3 regions of the Priestia sp. FSL W8-0524 genome follow, and region 2 is predicted to be linked to each of the others. Evidence: riboswitches for the same ligand, from Rfam matches in the RefSeq annotation. Region 2 holds a riboswitch; each other region holds the start of a gene.
What was found. Region 2 has a riboswitch for cobalamin ahead of NST66_RS14065 (cobyric acid synthase). Riboswitches for the same ligand answer to the same signal wherever they lie in the genome.
Positions count from the first base shown of each region.

Region 1: it holds a riboswitch for cobalamin, as region 2 does, so the genes downstream of both, NST66_RS12145 ((2Fe-2S) ferredoxin domain-containing protein) here and NST66_RS14065 (cobyric acid synthase) in region 2, are expected to answer to the same signal.
Region 3: it holds a riboswitch for cobalamin, as region 2 does, so the genes downstream of both, NST66_RS08420 (ABC transporter substrate-binding protein) here and NST66_RS14065 (cobyric acid synthase) in region 2, are expected to answer to the same signal.

Region 1 is NZ_JBBOUG010000001.1:2,390,623-2,392,889, reverse strand. Features, by position in the region: gene NST66_RS12150 (hypothetical protein) at 251-409, shown strand; cobalamin riboswitch at 557-735, shown strand; cobalamin riboswitch at 854-1,033, shown strand; gene NST66_RS12145 ((2Fe-2S) ferredoxin domain-containing protein) at 1,135-1,515, shown strand; gene cobJ (precorrin-3B C(17)-methyltransferase) at 1,529-2,267, shown strand, end outside.
Region 2 is NZ_JBBOUG010000001.1:2,760,117-2,762,383, forward strand. Features, by position in the region: gene NST66_RS14065 (cobyric acid synthase) at 1-996, opposite strand, end outside; cobalamin riboswitch at 1,089-1,268, opposite strand; gene NST66_RS14070 (YdcF family protein) at 1,416-1,979, shown strand; gene NST66_RS14075 (APC family permease) at 2,038-2,267, opposite strand, start outside.
Region 3 is NZ_JBBOUG010000001.1:1,686,170-1,688,436, forward strand. Features, by position in the region: gene NST66_RS08410 (YpjP family protein) at 1-21, shown strand, start outside; gene NST66_RS08415 (thioredoxin family protein) at 210-524, shown strand; cobalamin riboswitch at 615-747, shown strand; gene NST66_RS08420 (ABC transporter substrate-binding protein) at 1,007-1,966, shown strand; gene NST66_RS08425 (adenosylcobinamide amidohydrolase) at 2,055-2,267, shown strand, end outside.

The sequences.
Region 1 (2,267 bases), 370 kb from region 2:
TTCTTTTTTTAATAAATACTATATATATTTTTACTGGTGAAGCAACAGTTGGTAAAAAAAGCACCTTTTTTAAAGAGGTATAATACGGCTTAAACCTTTTGTACATTTTGTTCATTTACAGAAGTTAAAATGTTTTTAAATTTTTAAAAGTTTCTTGTGACAAGTTTTGTAGAATGGGTTTTCAAAAGGATATGGTTTCGTCATAATGTGGATATAGCGATCACTACAATAATCGGAGGCGAATCTTTTCATGTGGGTACTGACGGTATATGCTGGAAAAGAAATGAAAATGTTTGAATTTGAAACTGAAACGCAGGCGAGAGAAGCTTTTGCAAAAACAAATGGCTGTAAAGTTCTTTCAGAAGTCGTGTATTATAATGATCCTCATTTAACATTAGTAGCTATATAATGAAAAAACAAGAGCTGACTTTATGCTCTTGTTTTTTTTATAGCTTCTTGTATCTTACGAAAAGAATAGAGTTGAAATAAAAAAAAATGTACGCTATGATATGGTAGTTACTTCTATTATTCTGATAGTTTAAAAGGTTCATATATATCAAACAGCAACAGTAAAGATGCCAAGAAGGCTTAATAGGGAAACTGGTGAAAGACCAGTACTGCCCCCGCAACTGTAAGTGTGGACGAACGAGTATAACCACTGTGGAAAAATCACGGGAAGGTTCTCAAGTAGAATGATACACAAGTCAGGAGACCTGTCTTTATTGTGAAGTTTCTATTTCTCCGGGGAGCGGGAAGGGAAACGTTGGCTTAAAGTGGCATTCGTGTACACTTTTATTCTGACGTTTTACCTGCTCGCATATTAGCGAAGCGGGTTTTTCTCGTAGCACAAAACTACATATCGTGCAAAAAAGGTGCGCAATGCTCACATTGCGTTAAATGGGAAGTCTGGTGTGAAGCCAGCGCGGTACCCGCCACTGTGAAGAGGAGCTGATTGCATATGCCACTGTATTCGGGAAGGCGCAATCAAGTGATGAATCGAAGTCAGGAAACCAGCCTTTTTTTAATGCGAAGCTTACCCTACGGGATATAGGTGGAAGTGCAAAAACTTAGTTTGAATTTTTCTGCGCCTCTATCATTGATAGAGGCGTTTTTTTAGTAAAGGAGCGAATAAGTGTGACGACGTGGAACTTAAATGGAACAAAACATCACGTATTGATTTGTAATGGAAGCAGCTGTATGAGAAAAGGTGGAGAAGAAGCCACGCAAGCTATTCGAAATAAAGTGACTGAACTGAATCTAGATGAAGCGGTTCACACAACCCGTACGCGCTGTAACGGAAGATGCAAAGATGCTCCTGTAGCTATCGTGTACCCTTCAGGAGATTGGTACAAGCAGGTCACTGAAAACGTAGCTCATCGAATTGTTGAAGAACATTTAGCAGGAGGCTGCAGTATAAAGGAATCACTTATTTATGAATATGATCAAAACGGTTTTGTTTCTCCGGAAAAGAGTGACTCCATAGAAGGAATTGACAAAGTAAAAAGTAACGCATAAAGGAGGAGCTAGCATGAAAGGTAAACTGTTAGTTATTGGATTCGGCCCAGGAAGCTTTGAACATATTACACAGCGAGCAAGAGAAGCCATTCAAGAAAGTGATATGATCATTGGTTATAAAACCTATGTGGAATTAATTCAAGGACTATTAACGAATCAGCAAATTATTAGTACAGGAATGACCGAAGAAGTAAGCCGTGCACAAGAAGCCGTAAAGCAAGCTGAAGCGGGAAAAACCGTGGCGGTCATTTCAAGCGGAGATGCAGGAGTATACGGAATGGCCGGCCTTGTGTATGAAGTGTTGATTGAAAAAGGATGGAAAAAAGAAACGGGCGTAGAGCTGGAAGTGATTCCTGGCATTTCGGCTATTAATTCATGCGCATCTCTCCTTGGGGCGCCCGTGATGCATGATGCCTGTACGATTAGTTTAAGTGACCACCTTACGCCTTGGGAGTTAATCGAAAAACGAATCGAAGCAGCTGCACAAGCAGATTTTGTAGTAGCTTTTTATAATCCGAAAAGCGGAAGACGCACAAGACAAATTGTGGAAGCGCAAAGGATTTTATTAAAATACCGTTCCCCCGATACGCCTGTTGGTCTTGTGAAAAGCGCTTATCGTGACCGTGAAGAAGTGGTAATGACCAATTTAAAAGACATGTTAAATCATGAAATAGGCATGCTGACTACCGTTGTTGTCGGAAATTCATCTACGTTCTTTTACGATGACTTAATGATTACACCGCGCGGGTATC
Region 2 (2,267 bases):
TGTTGCGTTCAAGACTTGATTAATGGCTAGAGCCAGGCCGCTTTCTTGTAAAAACTGCGCATCTTCAATCGTATTTTTGCTTCCTGGTAAAACAATTAAATCAGGCGTACCTAGTTGTGATGGCTTGGTTACAAGTCTCACATGACAGTCTTCTTCTAAGCTTAGAGGATCAATGTCTGTAAAATTTGAGATGCGAGGATACGAGATAACCGCAATATCGATTTCTTTTAACGGATTTACAAGCGTTGAGTAATTTCTGAGTGATAGCGAATCTTCAGCGTCAATTTCCACGTCGTGCATATAAGGAATCACTCCTAGTACCGGAACTCCCGTGTATTCTTCAAACCACTTCAACCCCGGTTTTAAAAGCTCTAAGTCCCCTCGGAATTTATTGATTAACACTCCAATTACTCTAGGTTTATGTTCATCTGGAAGCAATTGAAGAGTACCCACCAGACTCGCAAAAACCCCTCCTTTATCAATGTCTCCTACTAACACAACAGGGGCTTGGGCTATCTTTGCTACGCGCATATTTACCAGTTCCCGATCGTTCAAATTCACTTCAGCAGGACTTCCAGCACCTTCAATCACAATTCGATCATAATGATTGGCAAGCTCTTTATAAGACTCCGTGATAACGTTCAAACCTTCATTAAAAAATTCTTGCCGATACTGAAAAGCAAACATATTACGAAGCGGTTTTCCATGAACGACAATTTGAGATTCATGATCACGAGTTGGTTTAATTAAAATAGGATTCATATTGGTTGTTGCTTCTACTCCAGCCGCTTCAGCTTGAATTCCTTGCGCTCTTCCAATTTCTTTTCCATCCATTGTAATGTATGAATTAAGCGCCATATTTTGCGATTTAAACGGTGCAGTTTGATAGCCGTCTTCTTTAAAAATACGGCAAAACGCTGTAGCAATCATGCTTTTTCCAGCGTCTGAGTGCGTTCCTTGAATCATAAGAGGTTTTCCTTTTTTCACTTTTTCCACTCCCTATCACATAAAAAAACCTTAACTGTAAAAGTCAAGGTTTGGTCATGCGCTCATTAACACATTGTCTTGACTTATTTCTCCCACCGAAAAATAAGGGGTTTTTAAAAGCAGGTCTCCTGGCTTATGCTTCATTTTACTTCTGCATCCTTCCTAGTTTGACTAGTGGGTCTTTGCAGGTTCATCCACATTTACAGTAGCGGGGGCTGCACCGGATTTACACCGATTTCCCTATTATCCTCCTTAGAGGCACTTTTAAAATCATTTATTCTTTATTGTAACGAATTTTATAACCATTCACAATAACGATTTTCTTCTATTATTATATATTACTGTGTTTATACTTATTTGAGTCTCGTATGCTATAATAACAATTATTTTCCAAACATCTTATGAAATAGCTAGGAAGGTGCTCGTAGTTGAAGAAAAAAATCATTTATATCTTTATTAGTTTGCTTGTTCTTTACATAGCAATCATGTCTTTTTGTATGTATCAAACCGCTCATCAGCCTGTTCCGCAAAAAGCAGATTATGTGCTCATTTTAGGTTCCAAAGTAGACGGAGATCAAATGTCTCCTAGTTTAAAAGAACGAGCAAAAACGGCTTTATCTTATTTAAAGACTCATAAACAAACAAAAGTTATCGTAACGGGTGGAAAAGGATCCGATGAAGAAATTTCTGAAGCAGAAGCAGCCTATCGTTTTCTACGAAAAGAAGGAATTAAAAAGAATCGAATGATAAAAGAGGATCAGTCAACTTCTACTTTTGAGAATTTCACTTTCACTAAAAAGAAAGTTGATATTCAACACAAAAAAGTCGTGCTTGTTAGCAGTGATTTTCATTTATTTCGCGCCTCTATTATTGCCAAGCGTCAAGGTTTTGACGTTTATCCTTTAGGTGCAAAGACACCAAATTCAATTAAACTTCAAGCCTACTTTCGTGAGTATGCTGCTATCTTAAAAACGTGGCTGTTTGATAAATAAATAGAGTACACCCCTATACAAACGAAAAACACGGCATGAATTCATGCCGTGTTTTTTATTAATCATCCGTATCGATAACTGCTTTTGGTAAACCCGTGTATTTCGCCCAGTAGAAAATACCGATTGAAACAAGAGCAATTAAAATTAAGTCAAGCGGGTTGCTTAGCACACCTTGTCCTCCACCAAATGAGCCTAGGTAAGAGATAACAAGCATAATAATATAATAAGCAACTAGCCACCAAGCAGATTTAAGCTGCTGTGCAAATTTTACAACGTCAGTTGGTACGT
Region 3 (2,267 bases), 1.1 Mb from region 2:
CCGCCTAAGTGGTTCAGCTGATAATAGACACAACATTCTACAATTTCGAAATGTTAGCTTTTTTAAGCTAGCATTTTTTTACGTCTAAAACCGTTATGGTCTAAATAAGCTGAAACATTAGCACAACGATAAAAAAATCGTTTATAATGAAGTCAGACTTCTTACTATAGAATTGTAGGAAGGAACGAATAGACGCTGGAGGTAACACAATGAAACAATTTACGGAAGAAAAACAATTTCGCGAACAAATTAAGAATGAAACACTAAGCGTTGGGATTTTTACGACAACGTGGTGTCCTGATTGCAAACGTTTGGATATGTTTATTGATGAAATCGTTGACGAAAATACAGATAAAGCATGGTTTAAAATTGACAAGGATGAGTTTGAAGAACTTTCTGCTGAAAACAATGTAATGGGTATTCCTTCTCTTCTTGTATATAAAAACGGTGAAAAAATTGCGCACCTGCACAGTGCAAATGCTAAAACGCCTGAAGCGGTCCGTGAATTTTTAGCAACTCTTTAATTCCCTAAGCTGCGAGAGCATTCTCGCAGCTTTTTTTGTGAGAATGGCTATTTCCATTTTTCGATGAGTGGGGTATACTAGGACAAGTGAATAATCGTAAAGCAATAAGGTCTCAATTTAAAGATTGAGTGAAAAGGGAAGTCTGGTGAAAAACCAGCGCGGTCCCGCCACTGTAAGCGCTTTGTGCGTAAGTCAGGAGACCTGCCTTATTGTTAGCTGTGAAACCTTCGAGGAAGGGTGAAGCAGGGTAATGAACATACATATCAAGTATAGTGAACGGATTCTTTTCCTGCTTATCTTGACGTTACCTGCTTTGCTTTCAATTGAAAGTAAAGCTTTTTTATTTTGAAGCTGCTGCCGAGCAGTATACATAGTCAAAGCGGAAAAAACGGGATAGCGCTGCTTTTTGCATGATCATTTGCTTTTTCTTTAACGTGGAGGTTTCGTATTCACAATGAACAATATATAGGGGGAGTATTTAGATGAAAAAATGGCTTTCGTATTCCATTATTGCGCTGTTAGTCATCGTACTTGCTGCATGCGGTGCAGGCAGCCAAAGCAACAGTGATAAAAAAACGAAGCAAGATACAGAACAAACGTCACAAGCTGCGTTTCCAGTGAAGGTAAAAGACGCGCGTGATAAAGAAATTACGTTGAAAAAACAGCCTAAGAAAATTGTTTCATTAATGCCAAGTAATACGGAGATTGTATATGCCCTTGGCCTTGAAAAAGAATTAGTCGGTGTCACAAGCAACGATGATTATCCTAAAAGCGTAAAGAAAAAAGCGCAGGTGGGAGATATGAACGTTAATGCAGAAAAAGTTATTGCTTTAAATCCTGATTTAGTGCTGGCACACGCTTCAAGTATGGGCGTTTCAGATGAAGTATTTAAACAAATTGAAAGTGCGGGTATTCCGGTATTTGTTGTAAAAGATTCAACAACGTTTGATACGGTTTATGATTCTATTACGCAAATTGGTAAATTAACGGGTAAAACAAAAGAAGCTAATCAAACAATTAAAGACATGAAAGAAAAAGTAGCTTCAATTGAGAAAAAAGCAAAAACGATTTCAAAAGAAGATCGTAAAAAGGTATGGATAGAGGTATCGGGAGCTCCTGAGATTTATACAACAGGAAAAGGTACGTTCATGAACGAAATGCTTACTATGATCGGTGCTGATAACGTAGCGGCTAGTGAAAAGGGTTGGGTTAAGTTTTCTGAAGAGCAAGTTGTTAAGTTAAACCCTGACGTTATTATCGCAACGTATGATGCAGACAAAAATGAGATTATGAAGCGTCCCGCTTGGAGCAGCATGACTGCTGTAAAAGAGGGGAACATCGAAAAGGTTGATCAAAACAAAATCAACCGCTTAGGACCTCGTATTGTAGATGGCTTAGAGGACTTAGCAAAAGCAGTATACCCTGAGGTGTACAATAAATAAAAAGAGGGACCATATTCCAGTTCGAATTGAAAAGGGGATTGGTCCCTTTTCACATCTTAAAATTGAAGAACGGCCTGAGCTTTTAATCATGAAAACCGAGACTTCTTATAAAACATACAGCTCAGGCGTTTTAGGAACAGGTATCATGGAAACGGACACCTTTTACAATCGATTTGTTCATAAAGACTATTATTCAGATACTCCTTCTTTAGAGTATGAGCAATATTTGATGAAAGAAAATGTGCGCCATGAGCAAATCGTAGGGTTGATGACAGCGGTTTGGTTAAAAGAAAGAGCGGTT